Regions from separate parts of the Gordonia sp. HS-NH1 genome, predicted to be linked through region 1. Evidence: predicted binding sites of a transcription regulator. Region 1 holds the regulator's gene; each other region holds the start of a gene.
The links. The regulator HspR, encoded in region 1, represses chaperone genes until heat shock. The targets are predictions, from matches to a motif close to ANNTGAGTNNNNNNNACTCANNT.

Region 2: the regulator HspR is predicted to act here: its motif matches at 4,689-4,711, upstream of lon (endopeptidase La).
Region 3: the regulator HspR is predicted to act here: its motif matches at 4,445-4,467, upstream of clpB (ATP-dependent chaperone ClpB).

Annotation. Positions count from the first base shown of each region.
Region 1 is NZ_LIYC01000051.1:14,678-21,657, forward strand. It holds gene AMD30_RS22020 (serine/threonine-protein kinase) at 1-27, shown strand, start outside; gene AMD30_RS22025 (amidohydrolase family protein) at 32-1,165, opposite strand; partial or broken gene AMD30_RS22030 (FAD-binding oxidoreductase) at 1,292-2,452, shown strand; gene AMD30_RS22035 (hypothetical protein) at 2,459-3,538, opposite strand; gene AMD30_RS22040 (hypothetical protein) at 3,636-4,721, opposite strand; gene AMD30_RS22045 (SRPBCC family protein) at 4,735-5,202, opposite strand; gene AMD30_RS22050 (heat shock protein transcriptional repressor HspR) at 5,307-5,705, opposite strand; gene dnaJ (molecular chaperone DnaJ) at 5,709-6,908, opposite strand.
Region 2 is NZ_LIYC01000072.1:452-7,431, reverse strand. It holds gene AMD30_RS25615 (hypothetical protein) at 1-135, opposite strand, end outside; partial or broken gene AMD30_RS25845 (TniQ family protein) at 295-777, opposite strand; gene AMD30_RS23735 (ATP-binding protein) at 743-1,816, opposite strand; gene AMD30_RS23730 (helix-turn-helix domain-containing protein) at 1,813-3,822, opposite strand; gene AMD30_RS23725 (TnsA-like heteromeric transposase endonuclease subunit) at 3,819-4,544, opposite strand; gene lon (endopeptidase La) at 4,723-6,980, shown strand, end outside.
Region 3 is NZ_LIYC01000001.1:279,146-286,125, forward strand. It holds gene AMD30_RS01200 (HNH endonuclease signature motif containing protein) at 89-1,726, shown strand; gene clpB (ATP-dependent chaperone ClpB) at 1,823-4,375, opposite strand; gene AMD30_RS01210 (glucose-6-phosphate dehydrogenase) at 4,533-5,975, shown strand; gene AMD30_RS01215 (glycoside hydrolase family 15 protein) at 6,050-6,980, opposite strand, start outside.

The sequences.
Region 1 (6,980 bases):
TCGGCGTGGTGGCCACGGACCCGATGAGCGGTCAGCTCCTCGGACCGTCGATCGCGTACACGCGAACCGCTGTGTCGCGGAACACCTTTCGCAACGCCTCGGACCCCCACTGGGACACGCAGTCGAGGAGTGCGCCCACGAGGACGTCGATCGCGGCGTTGGGCCGGTCGATCGGGTAGTTGGTCCCGAACATGATGCGATCGGACCCGAAATGGGTGATGACGTGCTCGACGAACGGACCGATCATCTCGGCGAGAGTGGCCTGACCACCGATGTTGCCCCACCGCTCGTGGCCATAGCCGAGGATGGGCATCGCCAGACCGGACAGCTTGACCACCACGTTGCGGTAGTTCGCGAGGGTCGTCATCCGTTCGCGCCACAGCCGCCAGATGTCCGCGCGCGCAGCGGCTGTCGCGCCGGTCCGCATACCCACCGGGCCGAAGACCCCGGCCGGTATGCCGAAGTGGTCCAGGATGATCGTCGTCTCCGGATACTCCCGCGCCAGCAGGATGACGTCGTAGAGCTGGTGTGAGTACACCGAGGCCTCGAAGACGAGACCGCGGCTCGCGAGCTCGGCGAATCCCTCCAGGAACGACGTCGAGGACAGCAGGTTGTCGGTGTCCCCGCCGTCGCGGACACGTGGATCGGGATGCCGAGACGCGACGATGCGGATGCCGCGGAATCGCGACGACGCCGCGAACTGCTCGTCGAGCATGTCCGCGAAAGTCCGGGTCCGCGGGTCGCCGTGCGAGATGATCGCGCCGAGACGCGGGGTGCCGGCCTGGCCGAAAGGCAGGCTCTCCAGGTACCGCGTCTCCTCCACCGCGGTGCTGTCCACCGGGGGCCCCGTGGCGTCGGGGATCTCGCGACGCCAATGCGACTCGACGTGGACGACCGTGTCGATGGGCACTCCCACCACGGTCGGGACCAGCGCCGCGTCGGTGGCGTACTGTCGCGGCTCGTAGGCCCGGGCGACGGTGCGCGGGGTCAGGATGTACTCGCGGTCGGCGCGGGAGACGATGAGGGGGAAAACCCGGTCGCCCAATGTGGGGACGAACCCGTACAGCCTCGACGCGCGCGTGGCCGCCCATGGGGTGCGCCGCGGGTTCCAGTGCTGCACATGGGCATCAACGATGCCCGTGAGGACCCCTTCGAGGGACGTCATACCGGTACCTTGCCACACCTCACAACCGCTCGACATACGATGCCGGATCCTGAATTCGGACGCACCGAAGGACTAGTGTGGGTCTCTTGAACCGGGTGGGGAAACGAGCCGCGACGGAGGTGTGATCTTTTCGATATGGCGACACATTCGCGCCATGCGCTGCATCAGCTGCGGACGGCAGTCAATCGGCAGCCCGACCGGTTCGTCACCAACGTCTACACCCGGATGTTCGCGATCGACCCCGACCTGCGGGAGCTGTTCGGTGTGTCGATGGCCGCCCAGCGGATAGCCTTCCATCGCGTCATCGACCATGTCCTCGAAGCGATCCCGGCCGAGTCCGGTCATGCCGAACTCGTGGAGTTCCTCGCGCAGCTCGGACGCGACCATCGCAAATTCGGGGTCGAGCCCGAGCACTACCACGTGATGTACGCGGCCCTGATGGGCGAGTTCGGCAGCCTCATGGCCGGTTACTGGGACGCCGAGACCGAACAGACCATCTCGCAGGCCATGATGCTGGTGACCGGGGTGATGCGGGGCGCCGCCGAGAGCGCGACCCATCCCGCGCGCTGGACCGCCGAAGTCGTCGAGAAGTACCGGATCACCCGCGACCTGGCGGTCGTCCGGCTCCTCGCCCATTCGCCGCTGACGTTCAACACGGGCCAGTACCTCGAGGTGCACACCCCGCAGTGGCCGAAGCAGTGGCGCAACTTCTCCCCCGCCATCCCGCCCAACCCTGCGGGCGAACTGGAGTTCCACGTCCGCGCGGTCCCCCGGGGAACGGTGAGCACCGCGATCGTGAGCGAGACCAGCGTCGGCGACGTGTGGACCCTCGCCCAAGGGCACGGCACGCTGCACGTCGACCGCGACAGCAAGGTCCTGATGGTCGCGGGCGGCACCGGACTCGCTCCCCTGCGCGCACTGCTGATCGAGATGTCCGCACGCGCCGACTCGCCGGAGACGCACATCTTCTACGGGATGCGCTACCCGGGCGAGCTGTACGACCTGACGGTGCTGCGCCGCATCGCGTCGACCAATCCGTGGCTGCGCGTCACCGCCGTGTCCGAAGAGCAGACCGATCCGTGGTGGATCAACGCGGTGGCGACGCCCGCCGAACTCGGTGTCGACCACGAGATCGGCACACTCGCCGACGCGGTGGCCCGGTCCGGCAACTGGGAGGACCGCCAGGTCCTGATCGCGGGGTCACCCCAGATGATCGAGAACACCCGACGCACCCTCATCATCGCCGGTGTGCGGGCCAGCCGCATCCAGCACGACCCCGTGTTCTAGGGCCGCTCAGGGGACTTCGAGACTCGGTTCGCCACCGGCCGGAGCCGAGTAGACGGTCTCGGTCTCGGTCACGGTCTCCGTCTCGGCAGCCGACTCGGTCACCGTCTCCGTCCGCGTGACCGGGCGGGGAGTGCTCGTCACGGTCGTCGTGCGGACGTCGGTCGCCGTCTCGGTCTCGGTGACCGTCGCCTGTTCGGTCGAGGTGACCGCCGCCGGCGTCTCGGTCACCGTGACGGGGGCGGCGGGTTCGGCGATGCTCGACTCGGCGGTCAGGAGCAGGGTGATCCCGACGGCACCCAGGAACACGGCGGCACCGATCGCGGCGCCGACGAACCACCAGCGGCGACCGGTCGACGTCCGGGTGGCGACGGCCGTGGCCGGCGCGACCACCGCGGCGTCGGCCGCGCCGAGGGCAGAGGCGAGAGACGGGTTGTCCGCGACCGTGACCGGGCGCTGCGCCGCGTACTCGAACGCCGGCGCGATCCCGGGGAGCTGCGCACCCGGGCCGACCACGATCACCGAGGTGACGTCTCGACCACGCGGCAGCCCGCTGACCGTCGTCGCGAGCCGCGACGCGGCGTCGGGGTCGGTGACCGAGGCGATCTCACCCGGCGCGAAGTCGGCGGTGCCGAGGACCGCGCCCGACGCGGTGTCGACGGTCGCCAGCGTCGTGCCGGCCGCGGGTGCCGCGTTGCGATCGAGGTCGACGACGGCGACCACACCGCCGCGGGTCGAGTAGGTGCAGGCGATCTCGGCCAGTGCCGCGGCGTATCCGGTGACGACGACCTTGTCGCTCCAGGACGGCCCCGTGGCCGCGCCCGGCGCGAAGACCCGGGCCAGATGATCGCGGACGTCCGCACGCGACGCCGAGATGCCGATCCGATCGACCTCCACCGGGACGGAGTCGACGAGTTCGACGATGGCGGCCTCGGCACCGGCGGCCGACGCGTCGGGGAGGTCCACGAGGTTGCTCGCCAGGATGTGTCCGTCGGCGTCACGAACCACCGAGCTGATCTGGTCGTCGACGACGGAGATGCCCAGAACCACGAACCCTGGCAACGGACCGGTTCCCGGTACCTCGGACATGGTTCACCTCCCGTCGCCGGCCTGCTGCGGCGTCCTGACCCGCTAGCCTAGCGGCTGGCGTGTAGAGGGGGGCACCCGACCGTGTCCGGTGTACTGCTCAGATCGGCTCGGCGGCATGCTGGGTGTAGGCGGCGACGCGGACCGCCTCGTCGGTTTCCAGGCCCGCCCCCAGGGCTCCTCCGACGGTCGCGAGTGAGCAGGTCAGCCAGGCGACCTCCAGATAGTCGGTGAAGCCGGCCGGGTGTCCGAGGGTCGAACTGAACACCTCCGGCACCACGAGGCACATCGCGCCGAGCGCGGACAGCACGAACAGTGCCGCGTAGAGGGCTGCGACACCGAGGGCCACCGTGATCACGGTGACGATGTTGAACAGCGCCACCTGTTCTCGCGTCTGTCGAGAGCAGCCGCGTTCCCAGAGGTCGGCACCGATGATCAGCGTCGCGGTGATGGCGATGATGGATCCGAGCGCGACACCGGTGAGTCGAATCCCGCCGAAAGTGTCTGCGAGCAGCCAGATGTCGGCGGTCACCAACGCGAAGACCCCGGCCGCGATCGCTCCGGTGAGCGCGCGGGTGAGGCCGAGTGCGAGACGCCACGGGCGGTTGGCCCGCACCATGCCGGTGAGCAGGCGCAGGTTGCCCGTCAGGACGCGCGCGGTGAAGGCGGTGCCCTCGTCGTCGACGTCGGTCCCGAGCTGACGGACACGGTGGCGCAACGCCGATCGCGCCGGCGACTTCTGGTGTTCGCGAAGGTCGTCGGCGTCGGCGCCGAGGAGTTGCCCGACGAGTCCGGTGATGATCGCGCGGGTCCGCTGTCGCACGCCGGTCGCGCCGAGCGCGGGCACCGAGAGGACCGCGACGCCGTGCACGGCGTTGGCATGCGCCACGACCGGGCGCTTGCCGACGTGCAGCGGAAGGTCGGTCAGGTGGACCACCAGGTCCCATTCACGTTCGAGCAGAAGGTCTCTCGTGGCATCGACGATCTCGGCGTCGCCGGCCGGCGGCTGCACGAGTCCGGCCTCGACGAGTTCGATCTGCCATCGGGCGCCCGGGAACGTCGTCTGGACGTGTTCGGTCAGACCGTCATCGACGAGTTTGCGCGCGAGACCGATGGCCTGGCCGGGCGCTCCGACGATGCCGAGGACGACGACGGGCTGAGCCGGCGAGTCGGCGGAGGAGTCCATCTGCGGCCGGGGTTCAGGCGAACCGGGCCGCCAGCGCCCGGAGCGTGCCCTCGATCCCCTTGCCGTTCTTCTTGTCGTAGCCGATGAGTTCCATGACCTTCGGCACCCGGAGTGTCGAGTAGTCGAACGTCTCGGTGACGGCGGTGGTGGTCGGCGAGGTCGATTCGAGCTCCCACCGCCAGCGGTGGCCCATCGGATGCTGCCACTCGACGACCCGGTCGGGTTCGAAGTCGGTGACGGTCGAGGTGATCTTGTACGGCACGCCGAACTGCTTCATCCCGACGCTGAAACGCGCGCCGCGGGTCAATGTCTCGGGCCCGCTGACGGGGGTGTCGCGCACCGTGCCGGAGCCGTCGAGTTCGGGATGGCGATGGGGGTTCGACACGAGCGCGAACACATCGGCGGCCGGGGCGTTCACCACCACCCGACGCGAGACCTTGTGGGGACCGGAGTCGACGGTGGTGACGGGTTCGGAAGCCATGCGGTCAACGTTACGCACGTCGACCGGCTCGCGTCGAAAACTGCGCCCGGGCGCCACGACGCCGGGCCCGATCGGATGTCGGGCCCGGCGAGGGGTGTGATGAGTCAGTCGGTGGTGCGCTTACGTCGCGGCTGCCATACGACCAGGGCGTTGGTGCGCGGCACCGGGACGAGTTCGCCACCGCGGCGGGTCCGCGACGCCTGCACCTCGTCGGTGAGCTCGCGAACCCGGTGCTGGAGAGCCTCCACCTGATTGCTCAGGTCGATGATGCGCTTGATGCCCGCGAGGTTGACGCCCTCCTCCTGCGAGAGACGCTGGATCTCCCGCAGGAGTTCGACGTCTCGGGACGAGTAGCGGCGACCGCCACCACTCGTCCGCTGCGGGGTGACCAGCCCCAGACGGTCATAGGTCCGCAGGGTCTGCGCGTGCATGCCGGCGAGTTCGGCGGCGACCGAGATCAGAAAGGTCGCGCCGTCGGCGTCGAAGTTCTTCTGACCGGCCATCACTCATCGCCCCCAGTCCGCCCGCGGGTCGAAACCGCTTGCCCGCTCGGCCTGATCGTAGGCGCGCATCGCCTCGACCGCTGCCTCGTCGAGTTTGTTCGGCACCGCGACCTTCACGGTGACGAGCAGGTCGCCCGCACCGCCGGACCGTTTGGGCACACCGCGACCACGCACCCGCAGGGTGCGGCCGTCGGTGGTGTTCGGCGGGATCTTCACCCCTACCGAGCCCTCGAGCGTCGGGACCGAGACAGTCGCTCCGAGAACGAGTTCGGAGATCCGCACCGGCAACTGCACCCGAAGGTCATTGCCGCTGCGGGTGAACTGCTTGTGCGGGGTCACGTGCACGACGACGTACAGGTCACCCGATGGGGCCCCACGCCGCCCGGCCTCGCCCTGTCCGGCGAGCCGGATGCGTTGTCCGTCCTCGACGCCGGCGGGAATCCGCACGTTGATGGTGCGTGCGCGGACCTTCACTCCGCTTCCGTCGCAGTCGGTGCACGGATCGTCGATCCGCGAACCGGTGCCCTGGCAGTCCTGGCAGGGCTCACTGAAACCGAACGCGCCCTGGTTGCGGCTCACGAAGCCCGAACCGTTGCAGTTCGCGCACACACGCGGACTCGTTCCGGGCTTGGCGCCCGAACCGTGGCAGGTGGTGCAGGGGGACGGGCTGGTCACCCGCAGGGGGACGGTCGTGCCGAGCGCGGCATCGGAGAACGAGAGCGTCGTCTCGGTCTCGAGGTCTTTGCCGCGACGCGGACGGCTCGCCGTCGAAGTACGTTGCGTTCCGCCGCCGCGGTTGAACAGTCCGTCGAAGATGTCGCCGAAACCGCCCCCGCCGCCGCCGGTCTGCGCCCCGCCGAACAGATCGCCGAGGTCGAAGTCGTTACCGCCGGTGGTGTAGGTCGTTCCGCCGCCGGGGAATCCGCCCGGGAAGCCGTTGCCGCCGCCGCGGAATCGTCCGCCGGCGAACATGGCGCGTGTCTCGTCGTATTCCTTGCGCTTCTCGGAGTCGCCGAGCACGCTGTGGGCTTCGGACACCCGCTTGAAGCGCTCCTCGGCCGCGGTGTCACCCGGATTGGCATCCGGATGCAGCTCGCGCGCGAGCTTGCGATAGGCCTTCTTGATCTCTTCAGCCGAAGCGTCAGAAGCAACGCCCAGGTCCTTGTAGAAGTCGTGTTCTAACCACTCACGTTGTGGTGCCACCAGACGTCACCTCCTCTGAGTTCTGTTGTCTGGATGAATGTCTTGCGAAGAACCTGAGGTGCGAGGTTCGCG
Region 2 (6,980 bases), on a different contig from region 1:
GTATTCGCGTGTACTGAACCGCTGACCGCCAAAGCTGTTCGTCGAAGGCTCTGATGCACCGCGTGCGAGTTCGAGAATCCAAACCTGAGCTTCAACGATCTCGGGGGCAACCCTACGGAACTCGACGTCGCGCAAGTCGTGGCCGCAGTATGCGTGTCGAGTTCTTGGTGTTCGGGGGCGATTGTCGCGCTGCGGACAGGCCCAGTTGGGGTCGGTGCTATTGGGCCAACTCGTGCCCGCCCACGGCGTCTCGGCGCACCGAGGGCAGTTGGTAGGCATCAAGATCGCATGTTCGACACAGACGCGGTGTAGCGGCAGTGACCATGTCGAGTTCCAGTATCCTTGCTGAGCAAGGCATTCGGGACAGTAGGAAGGGTCGAGGGGCATCGATTCCGAAGACTTACCGTACCGTTCCCAGTGCGTGCGAAATGCGGAAACAGCCTCGGATATGAGTCCTGCCCGGAGGTATCGGGCTCGTTCGTCCGGTAGCCCCACCGTATCCACAATCAAATCACTGTGCTCAGCGATATGCGCAGAGACTCGTGTGGGGGACCAGGCACTCGTTGGAATCCCGAGTTCTCGGAGTAGCGCGCGTGCGGTGAGTCCGTAGCGGTGGCCGAAACGGCGCAGCCAACTCGGTGCGGTCTCATCGTCCCTGGGGGCGACGAGTATGGGAAGCCGCCGCGGGTTGTACCCGTCTGGTATCGCAATTGCGGAGGGTAGTTGCTCCGCGTCGGTTCTCTCACCTCTTGGGAGTGGTGAGCCGCTGAGCGGCATTGTCAACGACGACCTCCTCCAGGATGCTCGCAGTAATTTGCTCGGTGCCCGTCTTAATAGCCAGATAGGCGGCCCGATCGAGCAGGTTCGTCAGTGAACCGATGTGCCCTTGCGTTCGGCGGAAGAGTTCCTTGCCGAAATCGGATAGTGTCCCAGGCGTTTGCGCGGCGAGCATTAGGTGCAATTCGAGGGCGTTGAGAAGCGAGATCCAGGCGACGTTGCTGGCATCGGAGTCGGTGTTGAACGGCGCGACGCGTGCACGTGTGGCACGGCGGGCAGTCTGTGCGTACACGGCACCGTCATCGCCTCCCAGGCCCTCGTCGAAGAACTTCTTCTCTGTGAGGCGTACACCGACGTAAATGAACGTGACCGCCATTTCGTTGGCCAAGCCCTTCAGATGATTGCTTACTTCGCGACCGTGACGGTCTCGAAAGTCGATGAAGTGAAGGTCATCGATGACAATTATCTGAGTCTCGCAGCTCCGTACGCAGTCGACCGCGAGCGCACCCAAACCAGAAGTATTCGCACCAGCTACCCCCAGATGGCCATAGAAGGCGAGGATCTTTCTGTTCAGGCCCTTGAGGGTGATTCCAGCATCGAGCGGGATGAAGGCGACCGGAATACGCTGATCGCCTGCGGCGGTCTCGCTGCTGAGGCGGCGAATTGCAGTTCGATGGAACTGCCTTGCGTAGCGGATGGCGATGGTGGTCTTACCGAGACCTGGCGGGGCGTCGATCACGACCGATCCGCGGAGGCGGTCGCCATCGCGACGGTTGGACGCCATGACTTGATCGATGACAGCGAAGGCGTGCGTGAGTTGAGCTGTCTTGACAGTCGGGAGGTTGGCATTCCATACAAAGCGAGCTTCGTTGTAGTCTTCGCGCTCGTCGTCGCTGAGCGCTGCGATCTGTCCCTTCGTGAGGAGTTCCAGGCTCGCGCGCGGCGGCGAATGCACGAAGTCGTGCCAGCCCACTTTTGACGCCAGGTTGTAGCGATGCGGTTGATTGTTTCGAAGCCATAGTGCCCATGGGTTACTCATTCGTCGAATACCTCATAGCTCGAATCGTCTGCACCTTGGTACTTCTCAAACACATCGAGGTCATCGTCCAAATCCCAACCTGGAGGGCGACGTTCTGCTCTCCTCGCGAGAAGGTCGATAACTCCTGGCAGTGATGCAATCTCGTCGTCAGGTTGGCCATCGCCAGTATCGCTTGCCGTGGAACGGGTGCTGGCCAGGCGTCGTGCGAGGGCGCGGTCGCGCTTGGATTTGGTGTTGCCTTTGGACCACTCATCGAGGAGGTTGCGGACGGCGTCCTGTGGGTCGACATGCCGGTTTTCGCGGACGGCCAGAAGCTTGGTGTAGTCGGCGGCGTCCGAGGAGAAGGGCTGGTCGAGTCCACCTGCGTGCTCCCAGACCAGAGGCGACCATTTGCCAGATGAGGGGTCGCGGAAGTACACGCGTCGAACATCGCCGCTGTCTATGTGGATTGGCCATTTTCTAGCCTTCGGACCACCGAAGTTGGACTTGCTATTCCGGTAAGGGTTGAGCGCCGCGCCATCGTATCGGCGCCCATCCACTTCTATGCCATAGTGCTGGATCGTGCGCCACTCCACATTGAGAAACTCGTACGCAAGGTCCGGTGAGGACGGGATGGTGAGTCCACCGGCGCGAGCCAGGCCGATCTCGTACATTTCGAGCGGTGATAGCTCGAGGCCGGGCGTCTCAGGGAGACACAAGCCTTCGTGTTTCGACCGGTGGTACACCCGAGCTGTCCACTCGCGAATTATCGACTCAAGCTCGGCGACGTAGTAGAACGCTTGACTCTCAATGTCTTCACCGCGGTGATAGACGTCGGGTCCCTTGTAGCCCGGCAGTTGCTGAAGCAGGCCGAGCCGAATGGTCTTGAAGAAGCGTTCGACAGTTGGCTTGTCTGACGCCTTCTTTACGATCGCAGGCTGAATCGAGATTCCGAGTCGCGCACAGGCGGATCTGACATGGTGCGAGAGGTAGATCTTGCCATGGTCAACAACGATTGACTCGGGTAGGCAGCCTGGGATGCTCGGAGTGGCATCGTCTGCGGTCGGGTCGTCGCGTTCGATTGCGATCGAACTAGGCACGCCGTGAAACGGCCACGCTCCGTCGTCGACCGGTTCTTGGGGCGTGACCGACTGGTGTAACACATTGGCCACGTCGATTGCCTTGGTTGAAATCGGGGTCAGGCGCAGACCGACAATGCAGCGTGTATAGAGGTCTTGCGCCACAGTGAGTTCGACCGGCACCCAACGCAGCGTGATCGGCTCCATCGCGAACACGTCGAGGCGCGTTGTGTCGAGTACGAAGTACTCTCCGGGGCGCGTGGCGCGCAAACGGCCATACGGGGCCTCCGGCCGGTCGGCGGCGATTCGCCGTGCCTTTCCGCTGCCAAATGAATAGCGACCCTTGGAGAGCTCGTCCAGCCAGCGGTAGGCGGTCGCATTGGATGGGGTGGGCGCCAGATCGGCGCCACACCGCTCGGTCAGCAGATTGTTGGCCTGGTCGATTACTATGTTTCTGCTGGGTGTGGATTCGCGTGTGTACCGATTGAGTACGTCGAGGCACGCCTCCCGCCAGAGTGGGTCGATCGGCGAGCGCTGCTTCCTTGCTTCGACGAGGCCGGCTGGTCCTGACTCTTGATACGCCTTCACCCAGCGTTTGACGGTGCGGTCAGACATGTTGTGTGCGAGAGCGACCGTTTCGGAGCTGCGACCGATAGAGTCGCCGCTGTTGTGATGCATCTCCAGTACTGCTTCGACGACGGCGAGCCGTGCGTTGTAAGTCTCTTGCTGTTTCTTCGTAAGATTCGAAAGCAGTTGTCCGGACGTCTCGCAGGGCCTGCGAGGTGCGTCGAGCGGCTGAGAAGACCTCACGAGGTGTGGAGTGCTCACCGCTCGTGTGCCGCGATCCGATTCGACTATCGACCGACTGTCGCTGATCTCGACTATGCGGACCACGGATCCGTCGATCCACACCCGATCGCCAACAGCAAGTCGATAAGTGTTGCTCATACGGCCTCGGCTCGATGGATCAAGGTGTTGTCGCCGAATGGCCGGGTGAGATCGGCCGTGAAGGTGCCCGTCCACAGAAGCTCGAGGACGATGTGTCGAGGCCGTGCAATCCGCTCGGCTGCGAGTGTGGCTTCAGCGTGCGCGATTGAGAGCTCCTCTGGAAATCGTTCGAGCACCGTCTGGAACAGGGCCGCGCGCGACTCGCGGCGAGCCTGAGAAGCGAATCTGATGTTGTTGATCAACGCCGAGTCCTCGCCGGTCCAAACCTCATAATCGGCGGAGAGGCGCTTGGACACCACCTTGGTCCACGTGAACACGGCCTTGACCTCGTCTTTCTGCGCGATTCGTGGATTCTTGACGTCCACGACCAAATATGACCCATCAGCCCGCGTCAGTAGGAGATCGGGACAGTGGCGTCGGCCGGTACCTCTGTCGTCGCCGGTGATCCAGAAAGGTTGCGCCGTGATCCAAACGACTTCGGGATCGAAGTCGGCAAGCAAGATGCGGTCGCGTTCGAGAAGGCTTTCGTAAACCACGTGGTCGGCTGTTGTACGGGTCCAAAAAAGACCTGGATAGTGGCGTTGGCCGGCGTGGGACGGTGGCAGGCGCACTGGCTGGGCTCGGGCCATCGAGCTGATCGAGTGATCCCTGACCTGACTGATGGTCTCGTCACCGGCTTCGGTAACGAAGCGAATCTCGGTCGCACCGATCTGATCAGGCATTTTGCTATCGTGCCGCATGACAGCCCGATGAGAACGATGACACGCCTATGACAAGCCGATGAGAAAATGACACGTTCGGTGAGAAGCTACAGGCCCCGTTCGCTCCTGGCATAAATCGCTCGGGAACAAGATTCCTGCCACCTGGGTTGAGTCGGTCAGACTTAACTCTGGAGGTTTCATGTCGAAGACATATTCACTACCGGTTCTCTTCGTCGCCGACGTCGTCCTGCTGCCCGGCATGGTCGTGCCCATCCCGCTCGACGATGCCGCCCAGGCCACGGTCGACGCCGCACGGGCGAGCGAGACCGGAAAACTGCTGGTCGCGCCGCGTCTGGACGACCGGTATCCCACCTACGGTGTCATCGCCTCGATCGTCCAGGTCGGACGCATCCCGGGCGGCGGCCTCGCGGCTGTCGTCAAGGGTGAACAGCGGGCACAGATCGGGACCGGAACACCCGGCCACGGTGCCGCGCTGTGGGTCGAGGTGACCGAGGTCGACGCCGTAGACGCCACCGACGAAGACCGTGAACTCGCCGGCGAGTACAAGAAGCTCGTGCTGGCGATGCTGCAGCGCCGCGAGGCGTGGCAGCTCATCGACGCCGTCAACAAGATGTCCGAGCCTTCGGATCTCGCCGACACGTCAGGCTATGCGGCGTGGCTGACCGACGAACAGAAGCGCGAGCTGCTCGAGACGCCGGTGACCGCCGAGCGGTTGCGTCGGCTCATCGAATGGACCGGCGATCACCTGGCCGAGTCCGAGGTGACCGAGAAGATCGCCGAGGACGTCCGGGCGGGCATGGACAAGCAGCAGAAGGAATTCCTGTTGCGTCAGCAGCTCGCCGCGATCCGCAAGGAACTCGGCGAGGACGAGCCCGAAGGAGCCGACGACTACCGCGGCCGCGTCGAAGAGGCCGACCTGCCGGAGAAGGTGCGCGAAGCCGCGCTCCGTGAGGTGGGCAAGCTCGAACGCGCCAGCGACCAGTCGCCGGAGACCGGATGGATCCGCACCTGGCTCGACACCGTGCTCGACCTGCCGTGGAACACCCGCACCGAGGACTCCACCGACGTCAAGGGCGCTCGCGAGATCCTCGACGCCGACCACCACGGCCTCGATGACGTGAAGGACCGCATCGTCGAGTACCTGGCGGTGCGTGCCCGTCGCGCCGAACGCGGCCTGCAGGTCGTCGGCGGACGCGGGTCGGGCGCTGTCATGGTGCTCGCCGGTCCTCCCGGCGTCGGCAAGACGTCGCTCGGTGAGAGCGTCGCCCGGGCGCTCGGCCGCAAGTTCGTGCGTGTCGCCCTGGGCGGTGTGCGCGACGAGTCGGAGATCCGTGGTCACCGCCGCACCTACGTCGGCGCGCTGCCCGGCCGGATCGTGCGGGCCATCGGCGAGGCGGGATCGATGAATCCCGTTGTGCTGCTGGACGAGATCGACAAGGTGGGGTCGGACTACCGGGGCGACCCGGCCGCCGCGCTGCTCGAGGTCCTCGACCCCGCGCAGAACCACACCTTCCGGGATCACTACCTCGATCTCGATCTCGACCTGTCCGACGTCCTGTTCCTGGCGACCGCCAATGTCATCGAGAACATCCCGTCGGCCCTGCTCGACCGCATGGAACTCGTCACGCTCGACGGCTACACCGAGGACGACAAGGTCGCCATCGCCCGCGACTACCTGCTGCCCCGGCAGGCCGAGCGTGCGGCCCTGACGCCCGACGAGGTGACCGTCACGGATGCGGCGTTGCGCGAGATCGCGGCCAACTACACCCGTGAACCCGGTGTGCGACAGTTCGAACGGTTGCTGGCCAAGGCGCTCCGCAAAGCGGCGACCAACCTCGCACAAGGGACCGCGACGGCGCCCGTCACCATCGACGAGCCCGAGCTGCGCGACTACCTCGGCCGTCCGCGCTTCACGCCGGAATCGGCGGAGCGCACGGCGGTCCCCGGTGTGGCAACGGGTCTCGCGGTCACGGGAATGGGTGGCGACGTCCTGTTCATCGAGGTCAACGCCACCGAGGGTGAGCCGGGTCTGAAGCTGACCGGCCAGCTCGGCGACGTGATGAAGGAATCGGCACAGATCGCCCTGTCGTACGTGCGGGCGCACGCCGAGCAACTCGGCGTCGATCCGAAGGCGCTCGACAAGACCATCCACGTGCACGTTCCGGCCGGAGCGGTGCCCAAGGACGGTCCGAGCGCGGGCGTCACCATGGTCACCGCGCTGGTGTCGATGGCCACGGGACGCCAGGTTCGCAGCGATGTCGGTATGACCGGTGAGGTCACGCTGAACGGGCGCGTCCTTCCGATCGGCGGGGTCAAGCAGAAACTGCTTGCCGCACAACGCAACGGGCTGAAGACCATCTTCATCCCGCAGCGCAACGAGCCCGACCTCGACGACGTGCCGGCCGAGGTGCTCGACGCCCTCGACGTCCGCCCGAT
Region 3 (6,980 bases), on a different contig from region 1:
GTTGCACAACATGGTGTTTGGGCTTGCCATGCGTCGACATTGAGGTACACTTGAACGATATTCGAACCGCACACGGGGGGTGACGGTCATGTTCGATTCCCAGCGAGACGTCGGCACCGACGTGCCGTCGCCTCGTGCGGTCGCGTTGCTCGCCGATCTCCACCGCGTGCTCGACGAGCTGCAGTCGGTGGATCTGTCGCCGTGCACCGATGCCGAACTCATCGACGTCGCAGTCGATACCGAACGCGCCATCGCACGACTGACCGTCGCCGGTGACCGGCAGATCGACCAGGCCGAGGCCCGCGACCTCCCCCGCAAGACCGGCTGCCGAACCCTCATGCAGTTCATGACGCACCGGCTGCGAGTGTCGAATCCGATGCGTCGCCGTAAGCAGATGGACGCCACCATTAACCGGACCAGCCTTGGCGGCGACGTCCTGCCACCCGAACACCCCTGCCTGGCTGAGGCTTTCACTCAAGGCACGGTCGGCACCGCGCACGTGCAGGCCGCACTGGATGTCCTCGACCGCATCCCGACAGCCGTCGACCACGACGTGAAGGTCGCCGCCGAACGACAGATGGCCGAGATCGCCGAAGCCCACACCCCCGCCGACATCACCCAACTCGGCGCACGCCTGCTCGCCCACCTCGACCCCGACGGCACCCTGGCCGACGACACCGACCAGAAACGCCGGCGCAACCTGTGGATCAGCCGGCAACGTGCCGATGGCACCGCCAAGGTGTCGGGCACCCTGACCCCCGAACTCGTCGCCCGACTCACGATGATGTTCGCAGTCTGGGGCAAGCCCGGACTCAACAACCCCGACGACCCTGATTCGCCCCGCGGACCGGGCGGCACCGCCGACCCCGATGCGGTGGCAGCCGCAGCCGATCGTGACGGGCGCACCCTGGCCCAGATCAACCACGACGCTCTCGATGCCGCACTCGCCGCGGGCTTTGCCGATGGCACGCTCGGCACCTCGCATCGAGGACTACCCGTTCAGTTGATCATCAAAGCCGACCTCGGCGACCTGATCCGCGAAGCCGGCCTCGCGACCACCGCCACCGGAACCCTGCTGCCCATCCCAGACGTCATCGCACTCGCCGCCGACACGCAACCATGGCTGGCGATCTTCAAAGACGCCACCACCGTGCCGCTGTACTTCGGGCGCGGAAAACGGTTCGCCACCCGGAACCAGCGGCTCGTGTCCTTCGCCCGCCCCGACGGCGAGGTGTGCTCGGCACCGGGATGCGACCAACCGGCCACCCACGTCGAACTCCACCACGCACAACGGGACTGGGCCGACGGTGGCCTCACCGACATCGACGACCTCGCACCCGCATGCCCACGACACAACCGCATGGTCGGCAAGAACCCCGGCCAGTACACCACCCGGGTCGTGCGCGACGGACCCGACGAAGGCCGCTGCGCCTGGAAACTCAACGCCGAACCCGGCGCACCGCCCAACCCCGAACACATCAACCGCCGACCCGACATACCCCGGCGATTCGCAGAACATCTGAACACCGTGCGCGACGAGATCCACGGACCACCAACCCGGCCCGGCGATCAAGCACGCCCGGAGAAGCCACGCCACCAAGACCCGCGCCGCTCATGGTTGACAACCAGCCACGTCATCGACGTCCGACCGCCACGACCCGGCCCACCCCCACCCCGACCTTCCCTCGTCGAAGCGCACCTGATGACGCTCCTGGCCACCCACTGAACCGCGCCCCCACATCGACGATCACCCACCGACGACAAAGGGACCCATCCCGAAGGATGGGTCCCCTGTCTTGCGATGAACTCTGTCGAGCTGAACTCAGCCGAGTACCAACGACTCTCCGTCGGCACTGACGTTGACCGGGACCACGTCACCGTCGCGGATGTCTCCGGCGAGCAGTTGCCTGGCGAGCTGGTCACCGATGGCCTGCTGCACCAGGCGGCGCAGCGGACGGGCACCGTACAGCGGGTCGAATCCCCGTGCGCCCAGCCATTCCTTGGCCTTGGTCGACACCTCGAGGTCGAGGCGGCGCTGCGCGAGCCGCTTCTTGAGCTGGCCGAGCTGGATGTCGACGATCGACACCAGTTCCTCCGGGCTCAGGGCGTCGAAGATCACGACGTCGTCGAGACGGTTGATGAACTCGGGCTTGAACGCCGAGCGCACGGCCATCATGACGTGGTCCTTGTCGCCACCCGCACCGAGGTTGGAGGTCAGGATCAGGATGGTGTTGCGGAAGTCCACCGTCCGGCCCTGTCCGTCGGTCAGGCGGCCTTCGTCCAGCACCTGCAGCAGCACGTCGAAGACGTCCGGATGGGCCTTCTCGATCTCGTCGAACAGGACCACCGTGTACGGACGACGTCGCACCGCCTCGGTCAGCTGACCACCGGCCTCGTACCCGACATAACCGGGCGGAGCGCCGACGAGCCTTGCCACGCTGTGCTTCTCGCCGTACTCGCTCATGTCGATACGGACCATGGCCCGCTCGTCGTCGAACAGGAACTCGGCGAGCGCCTTGGCGAGCTCGGTCTTGCCGACGCCGGTGGGGCCGAGGAACATGAACGAGCCGAGCGGCCGGTTCGGGTCGGCGACGCCTGCGCGTGCACGACGCACCGCGTCGGACACCGCCTGCACCGCGTCCTTCTGGCCGATGACCCGGTGTCCCAGTTCCTCTTCCATACGCAGCAGCTTGGCGGTCTCGCCCTCGAGCATGCGTCCGGCCGGGATTCCGGTCCACGCCGACACGACCTGCGCCACGTCGTCGGGGCCGACCTCCTCCTGCAGCATCACGTCCTGCGAGGGATCGGTGCCGGTCTTCTCGATCGCGGCCTCGAGTTCCTTCTCCAGGCCGGGGATCTTGCCGTACCGCAGTTCGGCTGCGCGCCCGAGATCACCGTCACGCTCGGCCCGATCGGCCTCGCCGCGAAGCCGTTCCAGCTCCTCCTTGAGGTCGCGAACCGCGTCGATCGCGGTCTTCTCCGACTGCCACCGGGCGGAGAGCTCATTGAGCTTCTCCTTCTGGTCGGCCAGTTCGGCGCGCAGCTTCTCGAGCCGGTCCTTCGACGCCGCGTCGGTCTCCTTCTGCAAGGCGACCTCCTCGACCTCGAGCCGACGGACGATCCGCTCGACCTCGTCGATCTCGACGGGGCGCGAGTCGATCTCCATCCGCAACCGCGACGCGGCCTCGTCGACGAGGTCGATGGCCTTGTCGGGCAGGAACCGCGACGTGATGTAGCGATCGGAAAGCGTTGCAGCGGCGACCAATGCGGAGTCGGTGATGCGCACACCATGGTGCACCTCGTACCGGTCCTTGAGGCCGCGGAGGATGCCGATGGCATCTTCGACCGACGGCTCGCCGACGTACACCTGCTGGAACCGACGCTCGAGTGCGGCATCCTTCTCGATGTACTTGCGGTACTCCTCGAGGGTCGTGGCACCGACCAGCCGCAGCTCACCACGGGCGAGCATCGGCTTGATCATGTTGCCCGCGTCCATCGCGGAATCGCCTGTCGCACCGGCGCCGACGATCGTGTGCAGCTCGTCGATGAAGGTGATGACCTGGCCGGCCGATCCCTTGATCTCGTCGAGCACGGCCTTGAGGCGTTCCTCGAACTCACCGCGGTACTTGGCACCGGCGACCATCGAACCCATGTCGAGGGAGATGACGGTCTTGCCGCGCAACGACTCCGGCACGTCGCCGGCGACGATACGCTGGGCGAGTCCTTCGACGATGGCGGTCTTGCCGACACCGGGTTCACCGATCAGGACCGGGTTGTTCTTGGTCCGACGGCTGAGGACCTGCACGACGCGCCGGATCTCGGTGTCGCGGCCGATGACCGGGTCGAGCTTGCCCTCGCGGGCCGCCGCGGTCAGGTCGGTCGAGTACTTCTCGAGAGCCTGGTAGGTCGATTCGGGGTCCTCAGAGGTGACCCGCGCACTGCCTCGCACGGCGACGAACGCCTCGCGCAGAGCCTGCGGAGTCGCACCGAGGTTGTGCAGCAGTTTGGCGACATCGGAGTCACCGGTCGCCAGACCGACGACGACGTGCTCGGTCGAGACGTACTCGTCGTCGAGCTCGCCGGCCAGTTGCTGGGCAGCGGTGACGGCCGCGATCGATTCGCGGGATAGTTGAGGCGTCGAGCTGGCGCCGGATACCGTCGGCATGCGATCGACCAGAGCCTGGGCCTGCGCACGAACGCTCGACGGGTCCACGCCCACTGCCTTGAGCAGCGGCGACGCGATGCCGTCGGACTGATCGAGCAGTGCCACGAGGATGTGGGCCGGTCGCACGTCGGGGTTGCCAGCACTGGCCGCCGCCTGCACAGCAGAGCTCAACGCTTGCTGCGTCTTGGTGGTGGGGGTGAAGCTGTCCACTCGCGTGCACCTTTCTCTTTAGTCCAACAGGCTCAAGTATGAGCCCTACGAGGTCTGTAACGCCACTAGAGTTGAGTGCATTCCGCTCAGGTCTACTAGATTTGTGATCTAGAACACTATCCGTGCCGCCGCGTCGTCGACCGGCAGTATTGAATGCATGACCGCAGACAGCTCCGCCCGGGAGAACGCGACACAGTCCGACGCCCCTGCCGCCACGGACGCGGCAGTGATCTTCGTTCTCTTCGGGTCGACCGGCGACCTCGCCAAGCGGATGGTCCTGCCCTCGCTGTTCGAACTCCACCGTCGAGGCCTGCTCCCGGACGGGTGGCAGCTCATCGGCAACGGCCGGGGCGACCGCACTGACGACGAGTTCCGGCAGCACGTGAAGAACGCGGTCGAGGAATTCGGTTCGGACGGGTCGGTGTCCTCGGACGAATGGGCCTCGTTCGCCGAGACCATTCGATTTGCCGGCGGCGGGTTCACCGCCGACGACCCCGGCCGCCTGCTGGAGGTGATCGACGCCAGCCGAGACGCCATCGGCGGCACGGCCCAGCTGGTTCACTATCTCGCCCTCCCGCCGACCACCTTCGTCGACTACACGAAAGCGATCGCCGCGCACGGTCTCGCGAAGAACTCGCGCGTCGTCTACGAGAAGCCGTTCGGTACGTCACCCGGCGGATTCCGGACCCTCGACGAGGCGGTCCACGAATCCCTCGACGAAGACCAGATCTACCGGATCGACCATTTCCTGGGGAAGGAGAGCACCCAGAACCTGCACGTGCTGCGTTTCGCCAACGGCCTGTTCGCCGGGGTGTGGAACCGCGAGCACGTGGAGGAGGTCCAGATCGACGTCCCGGAAACCCTCGACATCGCCGACCGCGCCGCGTTCTACGACGCCACCGGGGCATTCCTGGACATGATCGTCACGCACCTGTTCCAGGTGGCGGCCGAAGTCGCGATGGAACCTCCGGTCTCGCTCGGCGCCGAGGACCTGCTCGGCGCCCGGGAGTCGGTCATCGCCGCCTTCCGGCCACTCGACCCCGCCGAGGTGGTCTTCGGTCAATACGAGGGCTACCGCGACACCGAGGGCATCCCCGACGACTCCACCACCGAGACGTTCGCGGCGGTGCGCCTGTGGGTCGACACCGACCGCTGGCACGGTGTCCCGTTCCTGCTCCGTACCGGCAAGATGCTCGACCACAGCGCGCAACGCCTCAGCCTGGTCTTCCGCGCCCCCGCCGACGGTCCGCTGACCGACACTCCGACCGACGGCACCGTGCTGACCTTCGACCTGGCCGGCGACGGTGCCATCGATCTCGCCGTCACGATCAAGGAACCGGGTTCGGGGACCGACCTGTCCGTCGCGCACATGACCGAGAAGCTCGACGAGGTGGCCGACGGATTGTCGCCTTATGCACGACTGATCGTCGATGTGCTGCGCGGTGACCGGTCGCTGTTCACCCGGCCCGACGGCCTCGCACATGTCTGGGAGGTCGCGGCACCGGTACTGACGAATCCGCCTGCACCGCAACCATATGCGGCAGGGTCGACCGGCCCCGCGGCCGCCGGCGACCTGTGCGGCGGGTCCGGCTGGATCTGAGGACGAGAGTCAGATCCGGTTGCGGTTTTTCCCGGTTGCCGGGATAAACCGCAACCGGATCCGCGGCACCTGAATCAATCACCAAGCTGCCGATCGAGGTTGATGGCCGCGCTGATCAGCGCTAGGTGGGTGAACGCCTGCGGCATGTTGCCCAGTTGTTCACCGGTCAGACCCACCTGCTCGGCGTACAGGCCGAGGTGGTTGGCGTGGGTGAACATCTTCTCGAGCGCGAGACGCGCGTCGCCCAGACGGCCGGTCCGGGTGAGCGCCTCGACGTACCAGAACGAGCACAGCGAGAAGGTACCCTCGGCTCCGTCGATGCCGTCGTGCCCGCCGTCGGTGTCGTACCGGAACACCAGGGAGTCGCTCACCAGTTCTTCCTCGATCCGCTGGAGAGTGCTGAGGAACCGATCGTCGGTGGGCGACAACAACTTCACGGCGGGGATCAGCAACAGTGCCGCGTCCAGGCGGTCGGAATCGAGGGTCTGGACGAACGCTCCCACCTCGTCGTTCCAACCCCGCTCCATGATCTGTACGAAGATGTCGTCGCGGGCCTTCATCCAACCGGCGACGTCACCGGGCAGTCCGCGCTGACGGCTCATCCGGATCATCCGCTCCAGCGCCACCCACGACATCACGCGCGAGTAGACGTAGTCCTGCGGCTTGCTGCGCACCTCCCAGATGCTTTGGTCCGGGCGATCCCAGTTGTCGACGAGCCAGCCGGCCACCGTGCACAGATGTGTCCACGATCCATAGGAGATGCCCGGTCCGTACTTGTTGTACAGGTACACCGAGTCGATGAGTTCGCCGTAGATGTCGAGCTGGAGTTGATCAGCGGCGGCGTTCCCGATCAGCACCGGCGAGGTCTGCCGGTAACCCTCCCAATGATCGAGCTCGGTCTCGGCCGGTGGTGGATCGCCGTCGAGCGTGTACATCAATCGCAGCGGCCCCAGATCTCCCGACACGTCAGCGCCGTCGTCGAATCGGCAGGTCAGCCAGTCCATG